DNA from 2 places in the Halomonas sp. PAMB 3264 genome. Region 1 is predicted to be linked to the other one. Evidence: predicted binding sites of a transcription regulator. Region 1 holds the regulator's gene; the other holds the start of a gene.
The links. The regulator FNR, encoded in region 1, switches genes on or off when oxygen is low (the NO sensors DNR and NnrR bind a similar motif). The targets are predictions, from matches to a motif close to TTGATNTANATCAA.
Positions count from the first base shown of each region.

Region 1 (8,304 bases):
GTGGTGCTCGACCTCGAAGGCCAGGCGCGACCGGCAGCGCTCGCGCTCAGCCTGATTCACCCCACCCGGGACGAGCGCGATGTGCGCCTGACGCTGACTCACCGTCGGGGCGGCCATTACGTCGGCCAGGCCCCGGTGGGGCTTGCCTACCGGCGCTACGTGACGCTTGCGCCGAGCCAGGCGCCGGATTGGCGGCTCAACGGCGAGATTACCCTGCCAAGCGACGCCGCGGTGCGTTTGGCCCCGGCGGGGGCGCCGTGAGCGCGGCGTGTTACCACTGCGGCGCGCCGGTGCCCGCCGGCGCCCCCTGGACGATCACCCTGGACGGTGCGGCCAAACCGCTTTGCTGCCCGGGCTGCGAGGCGGTGGCCCACGCCATCGTCGAAGGCGGGCTCGAAGGCTACTACCGCTACCGCACCGAGCTCTCCCCCCGCCCGGCGGACGACCGCGCCCGGGCCGAGACCTGGACGGCGTTCGATCACCCGGAGTTGCAGGCGCAGTTCGTTCATCCGCGCGAGCGCGATGTCAGCGCCACGTTGGCGGTGGAGAACATCACCTGCGCCGCCTGTGCCTGGCTGATCGAGCACCATCTGAACGCACTGGAAGGCATCACCGGCAGCGCGGTGAATCTGACCGAGCACCGCCTGCGGGTGAGCTGGGACCCGGCCATACTCGCGCCCTCACACATTTTTGCCGAGCTGGCCGCGATCGGCTACGAGGCCATGCCCTTCGAGCCGGATCGGGCGCTGGCCCGCCAGAAGCGGGAGGCACGCATGAGCGTGCGCCGGCTGATCGTGGCCGCCGTGGGCATGATGCAGGTGGTGATGTTCTCGGTCCCGCTCTACGTGGCGGGGCCAAACGAGCTTGGCGATCACTTCTTCGCGCTATTTCACTGGCTGTCGCTCTCGCTGACCACGCCGGTGGTAGCCTTCTCCGCCTGGCCGTTTTTTCGCGCTGCCGCCAACGCGCTTGCCCACCGGCGGCTCACCATGGAGGTGCCGGTGGCACTCGCGCTGATGCTTGCCTATGGCGCCAGTGTCTACGCGGTGTTCAAGGGCCAGGGCGACGTCTATTTCGACTCCATCGCCATGTTCACCTTCTTTTTGCTGTTGAGCCGCCATATCGAAGCGCGCACCCGGCGCGCCGGCGGCAACGCGCTGAGCCACGCCCTGCCCGCCGCCGCGCTGCGCCTGGAGGACGACGGCGCGGAGCGGGTGGTGCCGGCGAGCCTGCTCAAGGCCGGCGAGCGGGTGAGAGTGAACCCGGGCGCCACGGTGCCCGCCGACGGCATCATCGAGCAGGGCGAATCGAGTCTCGATGAGTCGATGCTGACCGGTGAGTTTTTGCCGGTGACCAGACGCCCCGGCGGGCGCGTCATCGGCGGCAGCCAAAACGTGGAGAACGCGCTGATCGTGCGCGTCACCCACGCCGGGCGTGAGTCGACGATCAACAGCGTGCTCGACCTGACCGACCGGGCGTTCGCGCACCGCCCGCGGCTTGCCCGTATTGCCGACACCATGGCGCACCGCTTCGTGCTACGCCTTTTACTGGTCACGCTTTGCGTGGCCACCGCCTGGCTATTTATCGACCCTGACCGGGCGTTGTGGGTGACGCTTTCGGTACTGGTGGTCACCTGCCCCTGCGCACTGGCGCTGGCCGCGCCCACCGCACTGGCGACCGGCCACGCCGCGCTTTACCGGCGCGGCGTGCTGATCACCCGGGCCGACGCGCTGGAGGCGCTTGCCGGCGTGACCCGCGTGGTGTTCGACAAGACCGGCACGCTTACCCACGGCGAGATGCGCCTGGCCGCGACTCAAACGCTCGGCGCGTTAAGCGAGCCCCACGCCCGGCAGATCGCCGCCGCCATCGAGGCGCACTCAGAACACCCGATCGCCTCGGCGTTTCGCCCGTTTCGCGAGCCGGCGCTCACCGCGTGCGACGTCGTTCGTCACTCAAACCAGGGCCTCGGCGCCACGCTCGACGGCAAGCGCTGGCGCCTGGGCCGGGCGGCGTTCGCCGCGGGCGACATCACACCGCCCGGGCCCGGCCAGTGGCTGTTACTCAGCCGGGAAGGCGCCGACGGCGCTTTTACTCCAAGTGCCTGGTTTCGCCTCGAAGACACCCTACGCGACGACGCCGCCGAGACCGTGGCCAGGCTCCAGGCGCTCGGTCTCGACGTCGAGCTACTTTCCGGCGACGAGCGCGCTCCTGTCCAAGCGCTGGCCCAAACGCTCGGTATCGCGACCTGGCAGGCCCGCGCCACGCCTGAAGAGAAGCTTGCGCGCATCCAGGCGTTACAAACCAAAGGCGAGCGGGTGTTGATGGTCGGCGACGGCATCAACGACGTCCCGGTGCTGGCCGGGGCCGACGTGGCGCTGGCGATGAACGGCGCCACGGATCTGGCCCAGACCCGGGCCGACGCGCTGCTACTGAGCCCGCGTCTGGTCCGCGTGGTCGAGGCGCTCTCGCTTGCCCGCGCCACCCGCCGGGTGATGCGCCAGAACATCGCCTGGTCGGTCGCTTACAACGGTTTGGCGCTGCCGCTGGCCGCACTCGGCCTCGTGCCGCCCTGGCTTGCCGCGCTCGGCATGTCGCTGAGCTCGCTGGTGGTCGTCGGCAACGCCCTGCGGCTGAAACGCGGCGCACGCGGTCGCCGTCAGCATCTGCCCGCTCATCACTGGGAGCCCGCATGACGAGTCTTTATCTGTTGATTCCGCTGTCGCTGCTGCTGCTGGCGCTGGCCGTCTGGGCATTTTTCTGGGCGGTGAGCAACGATCAGTTCGACGACCTCGACAGCCCCGCCCATCGCATCCTGTTCGATGACGACCTGGCCGCGCCCCCCAGTCGCCGCCGGGCAAAAGCGCCCGCCGAGCGCGACGAGCCGCGCCGGTGAACCCCACCGGCTTCGATCTACCCCCGCTGCTTGCCGCCTGGGTATTTGGCCTGCTCGGCGGGGCACACTGCATCGGCATGTGCGGCGGCATCATGAGTGCTTTGGCCTTTGCGGTGCCGCCGAGCATGCGCCGCCCCGCGCGCATGGCCGGGTTGATGCTGGGCTACAACCTCGGGCGCATCGCAAGCTACATGGTGGCCGGGACACTTGCCGCCGCGCTCGGCACGCTGGTCACCCTCGCCCCCGCCGCGCGAGTGGTGCTCGAGGTCTTCGCCGCGGTGATGCTGATCCTCATGGCGCTCTATATCGCCAACTGGTGGAAGGGGCTTTTGGCGCTGGAAGGGTTGGGGCGAAGGCTTTGGCGCGTCATCGAGCCGCTGGGCCGGCGGCTGATGCCGGTGGTGCGCCTGCCCCAGGCGGTGGCGCTCGGCGCGCTCTGGGGTTGGCTGCCCTGCGGGCTGGTGTACTCGATGCTCGCCTGGAGCATGGCCACCGCCGCCCCGGCCCAGGGGGCGCTGTTGATGGGCGCCTTTGGTTTGGGAACGCTGCCGGCACTGCTGGCTACTGGCCTGGCCGCGCGAGCACTTTCAAACCTCATTCGCCACCCCGCCACCCGCACCCTGGCCGCGCTCGTCATCATCAGCTTCGCACTCTACCAGCTCGGGACGCTCTGGCCCCAGGCGGCACATCACTGAGCGTTTGCCCGGCGCGTTTGTCGGGCTTTCTTGACCTGACGCAAGAAGCCGCCAGGCGCGCCGGGGTATCTTCTAGGACGCCATCGAACGAACCTGGCGTTCGTTTCTCTGCCCGGGAGCCTTTATGCCGACCTGCGCCCACGCGACCGCTGCCCCCTTTGCCCCCGTTTGGGACGAGGCGCTCGTGCGCCGCTACGACACGAGCGGGCCGCGCTACACCTCCTACCCAACGGCGCTTGCCTTTCACGACGGCTTCACGTGTGATGACTTCACCCAGGCGCTTTCGCGCAGCAACCCAAGCGGCCGGGCGCTTTCGCTCTACGTGCACATCCCGTTTTGCGAGAAGATCTGCTTCTATTGCGCCTGCAACAAGATCGCCACGAAGAACCGTCAGCTCGCCGAGCCGTACCTTTCGCGGCTCGACCGGGAGATGGTGCTCGCCGCGCGCCACGTGGACACCTCGCGCCCGGTCGAGCAGCTTCATTGGGGCGGCGGCACGCCGACCTTTTTGACGCTGTCGCAAATGGGCGATCTGATCGACCGTCTCGATGCCCGCTTCGGGCTTTCGAGCGACCCGCACCGCGACTACGCCATCGAGATCGACCCGCGCGAGGCGGACGTGTTCACCCTGCGCCATCTGCAGTCGCTCGGCTTCAACCGGCTGAGCCTGGGCGTGCAGGACCTGGACCCGGACGTGCAGCGCGCCATCAACCGCGTCCAGCCACGGCAGTTGACCGAAACGCTGATGGACGAGGCACACCGGCTCGGCTTTGGCTCGCTCAACGTGGATTTGATTTATGGCCTTCCGCGCCAGAGCGAGCGCCGCTTTGCCGATACGCTCTCGCAGGTGATCGAGCTGGGGCCGGCCAGGCTTTCGCTTTTCAACTACGCCCACCTGCCCGCGCGCTTCGCGCCGCAGCGGCGCATCGATGAAGCCGAGCTTCCCGACGCTAACGAAAAGCTCGCCATGTTGCGTAAAAGCATCGAAATGCTGGCCAGTGCCGGCTACGTGCATATCGGCATGGATCACTTTGCCCTGCCCGAGGATAGCCTGGCCCGCGCCCAGCGCGAGGGCACGCTTACGCGTAACTTCCAGGGCTATTCGAGCCACGCCCAGTGCGATCTGATCGGGCTGGGGGTATCGGCCATTTCGCGCATCGACGATGTCTATGCCCAGAATCCGGTCAAACTCGACGACTACGCCGCGGCGCTCGATGAGGGGCATCTTGCGACCTGCAAGGGCCTTCGCCTGAGCCGGGACGACCTGATTCGCCGCGCGGTGATCGAGCGGCTGATGTGCGATATGCGCCTGGACCTGGCCCTGGTCGGCGCGCGCTTTGACATCGACGCCGAGGCTTACTTTTGTGATGCGCTGTCACGGCTCGCCCAGGCCGAACGTGACGGTTTGATCGAGCGCACGGGCGCGGTGTTGAACGTGACGCCGATCGGTCGGCTGTTGATCCGCCATCTGGCGATGGCCTTCGACGCTCATCTGTCGGCGCCGCTCGCCCAGCGCTACTCAAGAATCCTATAATGGGCACCTACGGTTTATAAGGAGATGGTAATGTCGACTCCCGCCCGCCAGCGCTCGGCGCTTTTGCAAGCCCCTCGCTGTCAGACCTGTAGCCTGAGCTCGCTGTGCCTGCCGCTGGCGCTTCAGATCGAGGATATCAGCCAGTTCGACGCGATCATTCGCCGCCGCGCGCCGCTCAAAAAGGGCGAGGCGCTGTTTCATCAGGGCGAGCGTTTTTCGAGCGTCTTTGCGGTGCGCTCGGGCAGTCTCAAGCAGGTCACCAGCGAAGGCTCGGGCTTTGAGCAGCTCACCAACTTCTATCTGCCAAGCGAGCTGGTGGGCCTCGACGGCATCGACGAAGAGACCTACCCGGGCAGCGTGATTGCGCTGGAAACCACCACCGTGTGCGAAATTCCCTTCAAGCATCTGGACACGCTTTCCGAGGAGCTTCCCGAGCTCAGGACCCAACTTTATCGTAGCATGAGCAAGGAGCTTCGCGACGACCGGCGCATGATGCGCCTTTTATCGCGCAAGACCGCCGACCAGCGCCTGGCGACCTTTCTCACGACGCTCTCGGATCGCTTTCGCCGCCGCGGCTACTCGCCCTACAGCTTTCGCCTCTCCATGGCGCGGGCGGATATCGGCAACTACTTAGGGCTAGCGGTGGAGACGGTCAGCCGCATTCTGAGCCGCCTTCAAAGCCAGCAGGTCGTCGCGGTATCCGGGCGGGAAGTGAACATTCTGGACATGGCCAGGCTCATTACCCTGGCCGATGAGGAAGCGGTAAACTGACGCTGGATCAGCCCAGGTTGAGCGCCGAAATACGCCCGGCCTTGAGTTCGGCCTGTTTGGCCTCGAGCCCCTGGAAGTCAAAAAGCGCGCGGTCGGCCAGCTGCGAAGGCGCCACGTTGGTGACCGCCTTGAACATGCTTTCGAGCCGACCCGGGAATTTCCTGTTCCACTCGGCGAGCATCTTCTTGACCTCCTGGCGCTGCATGTTCGGCTGCGAGCCGCACAGGTTGCAGGGAATGATCGGAAATTCCATCAGCCGCGAGAACTCGGCGATGTCCGCTTCCTTGCAGTAAGCCAGCGGGCGAATGACGATGTTCTTGCCGTCATCAGAGAGCAGCTTCGGCGGCATGGATTTCAGCGAGCCGCCGAAGAACATGTTCAAAAACAGCGTTTCGAGAATGTCTTCGCGGTGATGGCCCAGCGCGATCTTGGTCGCACCGATCTCTTCAGCGAAGCCGTAGAGCGAGCCGCGTCTGAGCCGTGAACAGAGCGCGCAGGTGGTCTTGCCCTCCGGGGTTTTCTCCTTCACCACCGAGTAGGTATCGCGCTCGAGGATGTGGTACTCCACGCCCTGGGCGTCGAGGTAGCGCGGCAGCACGTGCTCGGGGAACCCCGGCTGCTTCTGATCGAGATTCACCGCCACCAGCGAAAAGTTCACCGGCGCGTTGCGCTGCAGATTGCGCAAAATCTCGAGCATGGTGTAGCTGTCCTTGCCGCCGGACAGGCACACCATCACCCGGTCGCCTTCGTCGATCATGTTGTAATCGAGAATGGCGTTGCCGACCTCGCGCCGAAGCCTTTTCTGCAACTTGTTGAATTCGCGCTTCTGTTTGACGTCGTGAAGCTCGGCTGAACCGTTGGACGCGACAGCTTCCAACGCGACGGGGTCGAAGTGATCGGGTTGCTGCATGGTGTACGCACTGCCGGTGATGAGGATAAGGCGCTCATTCTATCAAGACTCCCGCCCCCACCCAATAACGTCGAGCGCCGCTCACGCCTCGAGCGCGGCGTCGCGCGTCAGACGCATGTACAAAAGCGCGCAGGCGCTCGCCTCGCCCAGAAGCGACGTCGCACCGGGGGGCGTCAGCCGCGCATGGCGAAGCGCCTGGTCGAGATCCGGCGCCAGCCGGGGGTCGATCGACGAGCGCTTCTGACGGCGCTGGTAGAGGCGTTCGATATCGACCTGGGCGTTGGGCAGCTCGAAACCCAGCCGCTGGTCGAACAGCCGGTTGACCGGCCCAAGCGTTTGATCGAGCCCCCACCCAACGACCGGACGATTGCCAATGAACTCGGCGAGCGTGGCGATGTTTTCCGCCGTAGGCGCCATGAGCGCCGGGGTCGGATGCTCCACCTGGTGGCGGCGCAGCGCACGCCTTGCCACCGTGTGGCGATCGGCAAGCGTTGCCACCCAGGCGTTTTGGGTCAGCACGCGGCGCTCGTTGAACACCACTGCGGCCACGCTCAAAATCGGATCGGTCGGGGCGAAGCGAAACGCCAGCGCCACCAGCTCCTCGCCAAGATAAGGATGGAACAGCCACTCGAAGGGCGAACCGGCCAGCCGTCGGCGGTCGCTCTCGCGCTTGAACAAGCTACGCAGCGAGCCGCCAAAGAGTGAAAAGTGTCGAGTCGTCAATTGCATACCGCTATGAGTACTCCAGGTGGTATCGGTGGGTAAGGCGCGCCTTGAACTCCTTGACGATGTGCAGCGCCTCGCGCAGCAGGTCGCGCTCGAGCGACGACAGGCTCTGCACCACCACGTGGTTGGCGAGCGCCGCCTGGCCGTTTGGGGCCGCCAACTGCTGGCGCAGGCGAAGCTCGCTGAAAAGCGCCAGCGCCTCGCCCAGGTCTTCGGCGAAGCGATGTTCCAGCCGGCCGTCGGCCACCAGCGCCTCGAGGCGCTCGAAGGTGCTTTCGGCGTCGATGCGCCGCTCCAGCGCCATGGTGCGCACGCCATGCACGATAGGAAAAATCCCGCCCTTTTTGATGTCGATGCCGTGCTCGCGCCTTTTCAACGAGCCGAACAGCGTCAGCGGCGTGGAAAAACTCAGCGCCGCCCGCGCCAGATAGCTCAGCAAAAGCTCATCGTCGGCGCAGCGCGCGTAGAGCGCCTGGCGCACGCGCCGGGCAAGCTCGGCGTTGCCGGCCACGGCCCGGGCGTCGAGCATGATGGCAAGCTTCATGAGGCTGTCGCCGTCGCGCTTCTCGGCCCAGCGCTCGATCCGCGCCTGCCAGGTCGCCACGCTCCCGACCCACTCGGGGTTGGAAACCATGATGTTACCCGGGCACGGCGGGTAGCCCAGCTCGACCAGCGTACGGGTGAGCGCCTGCATCGCCGCCGACGCCTCTGGCCAGCTGGCGTCGTCCGCAAGAATCAGGGCGTTGTCCTGGTCGGTTTTGAGAATCTGCTCGCC
Region 1 covers NZ_CP134866.1:3,021,437-3,029,740, forward strand. Annotated here, with positions in the region: gene RN347_RS13680 (FixH family protein) at 1-261, shown strand, start outside; gene RN347_RS13685 (heavy metal translocating P-type ATPase) at 258-2,693, shown strand; gene ccoS (cbb3-type cytochrome oxidase assembly protein CcoS) at 2,690-2,893, shown strand; gene RN347_RS13695 (sulfite exporter TauE/SafE family protein) at 2,890-3,588, shown strand; gene hemN (oxygen-independent coproporphyrinogen III oxidase) at 3,713-5,122, shown strand; gene fnr (fumarate/nitrate reduction transcriptional regulator Fnr) at 5,153-5,893, shown strand; gene ttcA (tRNA 2-thiocytidine(32) synthetase TtcA) at 5,901-6,803, opposite strand; gene RN347_RS13715 (DNA polymerase III subunit epsilon) at 6,885-7,532, opposite strand; gene RN347_RS13720 (putative nucleotidyltransferase substrate binding domain-containing protein) at 7,537-8,304, opposite strand, start outside.

Region 2 (8,304 bases), 680 kb from region 1:
AGAGCCACGCTCACGACTTCCATCAGATCGTGATCACGCTCTGCGGCTCGTCGACGTTCGAGATCGAGGGGCTCGGCGGGCGAGTCAACGCGTTTTCCGGCTGCCTGGTGCCCGCCAATCACGAGCACTACTACTCCGGGCAGGGCTATAACCGCCAGCTCATCTTCGATATTCCCGATGACGCCCCGGCGCTGACCGGCGAGCACCGCGAACTGATCGCGCTGTTCGACGCGCCGCGCTTTTTCGCCCTCGACGGCGCGCTTCGCCACTACCTGGCGTTCGTCGAAAGCGAACTCGATCACGGTTTTTATGGCCAGGCGCTGGAGCAACAGCCCGACCGGGTCGCCGCAACCCTGCTCGGCGCCTTGAAGGCGCGCCTGGCGACCCCCCTGCCCGCCTCGCGCCGCCAGCTGGATTTGGCGCCGATCGACCGCTTCATCACCGCAAGGCTCGCCGAGCCCTTGAAGGTGGCGGATCTGGCTCGGCTGGCGTGTCTGAGCGAGGCCCACTTCTCGGCACGCTTTCGCACCCAAACCGGGCTCTCGCCCTGGCAGTACGTTCGTCAAAAGCGCCTGAGCGCGGCGCGGGAGCTGGTCGCCCAGAGCCGGCTGGCGCTGGCCGACATTGCCGTACAAACCGGCTTTGCCAATCAAAGCGCGCTTTCACACGCCTTTCGTCGCCGCTACGGCTGCTCACCGCGGGCGCTGCGCAATCAGCTGAGTACGCCCGCGCCGGGCGCAGCGGCGCCCGGCACGGCGGCGTCCGGCGCCGCGTCATCCCACGCCACGCTCGACGGATGGCGTTAAGCCAACGACACTGAGCCCAGAGCGTCGTGCCAGCGACACGACACCGCGCTTTCCGTGAAATCGACACGTTTTGGCGCGAAACTGACATACACCCGCTCGCCCGGCGCTCTACATTCGAGCGTCATCGGGCGTACCGCTCGGCCGTTTTCCACCTACCAACTCCCGGGGGCCAAAATGCTCAACGCCAAAAAAATGCGTGACCCTGCCGTGTGGCAAACCGATCTCGATTCGCTTTTGAAGACCGTAAGCGATCATTACATCGTCGATGAAGACCACTACGTTGCCGAGTTGATCAAGGTGCTGGACGCCGGGCGCGAGGATTTCGAACGTATCGGCGCCAACACCGCCGAGCTTGTGCGCGACGTGCGTAAAATGGATACCGCCGTCGACACCATCGACGAGCTGTTACAGCAGTACAGCTTGGACACTCACGAAGGCCTGATGCTGATGTGTCTGGCCGAGGCGATGCTGCGCATTCCGGACAAGGCCACGGCGGACGCGCTGATCGAGGACAAGCTGGGCCCGGCGGATTGGCAGTCCCACGTCGGCAAGAGCGAGTCCTGGATGGTCAACGCCTCGACCTGGGGGCTTTTGATGACCGGCCGTGTGCTCAAGCTCGACCACCCGCGCGAAGGCCAGCCGGCGAACTTCATCAACCGCCTGGTCAACCGCATGGGCGAGCCGGTGATTCGCCGCGCCATGGTCGAGGCGATGAAGATCATGGGCAAGCAGTTCGTACTCGGGCGCGACATCGACGAGGCACTCAAGCGCTCGAAGCCGCTGTTCAACAAGGGCTACACCTACTCCTACGACATGCTGGGCGAAGCCGCGCGCACCCGTGACGACGCCAAGCGCTATTTCGATGACTACGCCAAGGCCATCGAGGCCGTCGGCAAGACCTCCCAGCGTTTGGACGCCAAAACGCCGAAGCCGTCGGTGTCGATCAAGCTCTCCGCGCTGCACCCGCGCTACGAGTTCGGCCGCCGCGAGCAGGTGCTCGCCGAGCTGGTCGATACCGTGATCAAGCTGGTTCGCCGCGCTCGCGAGCTCGACGTCGCGCTGACCATCGATGCCGAAGAAGTCGACCGTCTGGAGCTTTCGCTCGAGGTGTTCCGCGCCATTTACGAAAGCGACGCTGCCCGCGGCTGGGGCCACTTCGGCCTCGTGGTCCAGGCCTACTCCAAACGCGCGCTGCCGGTGCTGCACTACCTGAACCGGCTGGCCGACGAGCAGGGCGACGAGATTCCGCTTCGTTTGGTGAAAGGCGCCTACTGGGACAGCGAGATCAAGGAGTCGCAGCAGCTGGGCGTCGACGGCTACCCGGTCTACACCCGCAAGGCGTGTACCGACGTGGCGTACCTGGCCTGCGCACAGTTTCTGCTCAGTGACGACACCCAAGGGCGTATCTTCCCGCAGTTTGCCACCCACAACGCCCACACCGTGACGGCGATCGTCGAGCTCGCCAATGCCGGCAACCGTGCCTTCGAGTTCCAGCGCCTGCACGGCATGGGCGAGGCGCTTTACGATGCCGCCCTCACCCGCGCCCCGGAAGGTACGTACTGCCGTATCTACGCCCCGGTCGGCGCCCACAAGGATCTACTGCCTTACCTGGTCCGCCGGCTTCTGGAAAACGGCGCCAACTCCTCCTTCGTGCATCAGCTCGTCGACCCGGACGTGCCGGTGGAGTGGCTTTGCCAGCACCCGGTCGAGACGCTCAAGCAGTACGACAGCTACACCAACAACCGCATTCCCGCCCCGCGCGACATTTATGGTCCGAAGCGCAAGAACTCGCGCGGCGTGAACCTGAACATCCGAAGCCATCATGACCCGCTCAAGGAGAAGATGGCCGCGTTCATGGACACGCAGTACACGGTCAAGCCGCTGCTGGCCTTCGACATCGAAGACGATGCGGGTGCGACCCACGAGGTCAAGGTGCCGTTCGATCGTTCCTTGAGCGTGGGCACCGTGCAGTGGACGAGCAAGGAGCAGGCGGCCAAAGCGCTGGACGCCGCCTGGGCGGCGTTCCCGCGCTGGGACGACACGCCGGTTTCTGAGCGCGCTGCGATGTTGCGTCGACTGGCGGATCTCATGGAAGAGCACATGCCGGAGCTGATGACGCTGTGCTCACGTGAAGGCGGCAAGCTTTTGACCGACGGCGTCGACGAAATCAAGGAAGCGGTGGATTTTTGCCGCTACTACGCCATGCGCGCCGAGGAGTCCTTTGGTGAAGTGATCGAGCTGCCCGGCCCGACCGGCGAGTCCAACCGCCTGACCATGGGCGGCAAGGGCGTATTCGCCGCGATCAGCCCGTGGAACTTCCCGGTGGCGATCTTCTGCGGCCAGATCGTCGCCGCCGCGGTCGCTGGCAACACCGTACTCGCCAAGCCCGCCGAGCAGACCTCGATCATCGCCCACCGTGTGGTCGAGCTCATGCACGAGGCCGGCATCCCGCGCGACGTGGTACAGCTTCTGCCCGGCGACGGCCCGACCGTGGGCAGCGTGCTGAGCGGCGATTCGCGTATTACCGGCGTGGTATTCACCGGCGGCACCGACACCGCGCAGCTGATCAACCGCTCGCTCGCCGCGCGCGAAAACGCGCCGCTGCCGACGCTGATCGCCGAAACCGGCGGCATGAACGCGATGATCGTGGACTCCAGCGCCCTGCCGGAACAGGTGGTGGTCGACGTGATCCAGTCCGCGTTTCAAAGCGCCGGCCAGCGCTGCTCGGCACTGCGCGTGCTTTACCTGCAGGATGATATCGCCGACCGGGTCATCGAGATTCTCCAGGGCGCGATGAACGAGCTACGCATCGGCGACCCGCGCGATCTCGGCACCGACGTCGGCCCGGTGATCGACGAGGAAGCTCGCGAAGGGCTGATGGCGCACATCGAAAAGCTCAAGGGCGAGAACCGTCTGGTCGCCGAAACGCCGATGGCGGCTCAGTACACCCAGAACGGCACCTTCGTGGCGCCGGTGGCCTTCACCATCGACAGCATCGAGGCGCTCGAGCGCGAGCAGTTCGGACCAGTACTGCACATCGTGCGCTATAAAGCCCGCGACATCGAAAAGGTGATCGATACCATCAACGCCCGCGGCTACGGGCTCACCTTCGGCGTTCACAGCCGCAACGAGTCGTTCGCTGCCCACATCGCCAAGCGCATTCGTGTCGGCAACGTCTATATCAACCGCAACATCATCGGCGCGGTGGTGGGCGTGCAGCCCTTCGGCGGCCAGGGCCTCTCCGGCACCGGCCCGAAGGCGGGCGGCCCGCACTACCTGCAGCGCTTCGTCACCGAGAAAACCGTCACCAACAATACGGCGGCACTCGGCGGCAACGCCTCGCTGCTGGCCCTTGGTGACGAATAGCGTGTGACGAATAGCGCGCGATGAATAACGTGTATGAATAAAAACCTTGACCTTCACCCCTTCAGGGGGTGAAGTAAAATTGACTGCTCGGCCGACGAATCGCTTTTGAGTCGATAACAATAAGTCGCGCCGATCTTTACTTAAAATCCAAAGGGGAACTTCCATGGCTATTGGCGTGTGGATCAGTCTTTTCGCTTATTTTGCGCTCATGGTGGGCATCGGCCTATATGCCATGCGCACCTCGACCTCCACCTCCGAGGACTACGTGCTCGGCGGGCGAACCTTGAGTCCGAAAGTAGCCGCGCTCTCCGCCGGCGCCTCGGACATGAGCGGCTGGCTGCTGTTGGGCCTGCCCGGGGCGATGTTCGTCTCCGGACTGGGCTCGGCCTGGATCGGTATCGGCCTGTTCGTGGGCGCGTTTTTCAACTGGCTGTTGGTGGCACCGCGCCTGCGTGAGCAGACCGTGCATTACGGCAACGCCATCACCATTCCGGCGTTTTTGGCCAACCGCTTTCCGACGCGGGCGCTGTCGCTTCGCACGGTGTCGGCAATCGTCATCGTGGTCTTCTTCGCGGTCTATACCGCATCGGGCCTGGTCGCCGGTGGGCGGCTGTTCGAGAGCGCTTTCGCCGGGGTGATCAACCTGGGTGGGTTCAGCGACTACGGTACCGGCATCATCATCACGCTCGGCGTGGTGCTGGTCTATACCGTGGTCGGCGGCTTTCTTGCGGTCAGCCTGACGGACTTCGTGCAGGGCTGTATCATGATGCTGGCGCTGATCATCATGCCGGCGGTGGTGCTGTTCGGCGAAGGCGGCGGCGGCTTCACTCAGGCCTCGCAAACCCTCAACGAGGTCGACCCGACGCTGCTCTCCTGGACGGACGGGCTCACCTTCATCGGCTGGCTCTCCGCAGTCACCTGGGGGCTTGGTTACTTCGGTCAGCCGCACATCATCGTGCGCTTCATGGCCATTCGCAGCCTCAAGGACGTGCCGATCGCACGCAACATCGGCATGAGCTGGATGGCGGTGTCGCTGATCGGTGCGGTATCGCTGGGTATCTTCGGGCGCGCCTACGCCATCCGTAACGGCATGGACGTGGAAAACCCGGAGACGATCTTCATCATCCTCGCAGACCTGCTCTTCCACCCGCTGATCACCGGCTTCCTCTACGCGGCGCTGCTGGCGGCGGTGATGAGTACCATTTCGAGCCAGCTGCTGGTTGCCTCGTCGTCGCTGACCGAAGACTTCTACCGGCTGTTCTTGCGCAAGGAGGCCTCCGAGAAAGAGACCGTGACCGTGGGCCGAGTGAGCGTGGCGCTGGTGGGGATCGTTGCCGCGATCATCGCCTCCGACCCGGAGTCTCAGGTACTGGGGCTGGTGAGTAACGCCTGGGCAGGTTTCGGCGCGGCCTTCGGTCCGCTGATTCTGCTGTCGCTGATGTGGTCGCGCACCAACGGCGCCGGTGCCATTGCCGGTATGGTGGTGGGTGCAGTGACCGTGATGCTCTGGATCACGCTGGGCTTCAACGCCGAATTTCTGGGCGGGCCGGGCATCTACGAGATCATCCCGGGCTTCATCGCCTCGTTCATCGCGATCATGGTGGTTAGTAGCGCCACTCGCGATGCCGGCGAGTATCGCCATATCGAACGCTAAGCGCTCAAGCATGAACAAGGCCACCTTCGGGTGGCCTTTTTTGTACCCCGTCGCTTAAGTCGTTGAGCCAGATCAAAAAGGCCCTCTGCCGCTGGCGTTACGCTGTACCAACGCTATCAACGCCAAACGTCACGCTATCACGAGGGAAGCATCATGGGTCGACTCTGGACTACCACTATCACTGCCGCCGGGTTCGCCGCGGCCGCCCTCATTACCAGCACCCCGGCGCTGGCCTACGGCCAGGGCGATTTCTTCACCCGCATCGGGGTCGCCAAGGTCGCCCCTAAAAGTGATAACGGCACGCTCGATACGGCGCTGGGCGACCTTGGTGTCGATGTCGAGGATAAGTCGGGCTTCGCCTTTACGCTCGGCTACCGTTTTCACGACAAGCTCGGCGTCGAGCTGCTCGCCGCCCTCCCCTTCGAGCACGACGTTCGCTTGAACGGCGACAACATCGCCTCGACCAAACACCTGCCACCGACGCTGACACTGCAGTACTACCCGCTCGGCGGCACCCAGTCGCGGGTTCAGCCTTACGTTGGCGCCGGGGTCAACTACACCCGTTTTTCAAGCGAGGAAGTAGATATCGACGGCGTGGGGCTGGCGCTGGACGACAGCTGGGGCGCGGCGGGACAGCTCGGACTCGATCTGATCATCGACGAGCACTGGACCTTGAACGCTGCGGCCTGGTACCTGGATATCGAAAGCGACGCCACCGTGGCGGGAAGCGCGGCCGGCAGTATCGACATCGACCCGGTGGTGGTCATGGCGGGGATTGGCTACCGCTTCTAGCCCATGGATCGTTCAAACGCTTGCAAAAAGAAAGCCCGACGCTCGACGCCGGGCTTTTGGCATGCCAGTGCTTAACAGGTAAGCGGCATTTCTAGCCTTCGGTCACGACCTTGTCGACGCGCTCGACGGCCTGAACGACCAGCAGCTGATCGCTTGCGCGCACCTTCTCCTGCTGAAGATAGGCGGCGACCGCCGGGGCGACCTCGCACTTTGCCGGCATTCGCGCCTTGGCCTCGACCAGCGCATCGAGTCTTGCGATGAAGACGAAGCGCAGCCACTGCGGCAGCGACATGGTATCGACGCAAAATGGCTGGCGGCTCTCGAACGCCGGGGCATCCGGGGTGGGCATACGCCAGAGGCCGGCCGCCTTCATCGCGGCTTCGAGCTCGCGCAGCGACTGGTGAAGCGATGGATGTACGCTCATAAGCTCCTGGGGAGTCGGTGCATGAACGTGCCATTATCGCCTTTTCGCGCCCGCGTTGCCATGAGGGCGCGCATCGCTTTGCCGCCACTTTTACGGTTATCCACGGATTCACAGAAAACCTGCAAGAGGCTGTGGATAAACTATGGAAAGGTGACGAGACGCTTACGGCGATGGGCCCTGGGTCAAGTTGTTCAATTTTTGATCATCAAGAGGCGTCAGCGCGCAAACTCCGGCTGACACCGGGGGCGGCTCAAGGTAGAGTGCCCGTTCGCGAAAGGAAAGGATCACATGCAAGCACTGAATACCCTGGACGAGTTCTTTAAGCGAAGCGGCGCCGAGGTGGCCATTTACCATATGGGCCGACGCGTCACCCCGTGCCCGCGAGAGACGCTGGCCGCCTTCGAGCGCGGTGAGACGGCTTGGCCCATGCCCTGGCAGGGGCAGGCGCGCGTGGCCGTCGCGTTTCGCATCGGCGACATGGCCGAGCCCGCGATCTGGTTTCTCGCCTTTGCCCTCGACGAACAGGGCATGCTGTCGCCGGCTTCCCGCGACGGCTTTTTGAACCGCCTGGTGGAAACCCTGGGGCGTAACGTGGCAAACGTTGGTCAGAATGAGGCGAGCAGTGAGCACTTCATGCAGGACAACCCCCTGGCCTTCACCCCGAGCCTGCCGTTTCAGGCCATGCTCAACGCTCGCGCCACCTTCGACCAGCATCTTCCCGCCAGCCAGCACTTCGAGCCGGTGGAGGCTTACCTGAGCGGTCAGCAGACCATCGACTGGCAGGCATTGGGCCTTCAGGGTATTGCCGACTACACTGTGCGCAGCGACGCGCCCACCCAGCAACGCCTGGCCGATTCGATTACGGCAAACCAGTTTGAGCGCGATGTGATTCGCCCACTCTGTCTGTGTTTGGAACACTGCGTGCTCGACGAGCGGCTGGTAATGGCGCTGATCGAGCGCGGCGAGCTTGCCGCAAGCGAAGGCGATATCGAAACGCTGTGCGCCTGCGTACGCGCGGTGGGCGCCAGTGAAAGCGCGGCCGTAGGGCGTTGGTATCTGGCGCTGCTCGAGGACTCGGCGGCGTGCGGGCCGGACGTACTGGCGGCGATCGCCGGGCGCGGCTGGGAGTGGCTAGAAGACGCCGAGCGGCTGCCGCTGTTTCTGCACCGCTTGGCGGCGCGCGAAGATACCGACTTCAACGCCCTAGTGCGCGATATCGCGCTGGTTCCGCGGCTGCGGCTTCTGGTCCTCATGACGCTGCG
Region 2 covers NZ_CP134866.1:2,342,928-2,351,231, forward strand. Annotated here, with positions in the region: gene RN347_RS10610 (AraC family transcriptional regulator) at 1-806, shown strand, start outside; gene putA (bifunctional proline dehydrogenase/L-glutamate gamma-semialdehyde dehydrogenase PutA) at 981-4,172, shown strand; gene putP (sodium/proline symporter PutP) at 4,336-5,826, shown strand; gene RN347_RS10625 (OmpW family outer membrane protein) at 5,980-6,618, shown strand; gene RN347_RS10630 (YqcC family protein) at 6,710-7,042, opposite strand; gene RN347_RS10635 (DUF3549 family protein) at 7,331-8,304, shown strand, end outside.
Region 2: RN347_RS10625 (OmpW family outer membrane protein) is a predicted target of FNR. The motif match lies at 5,889-5,902, and genes of this name have one in related genera.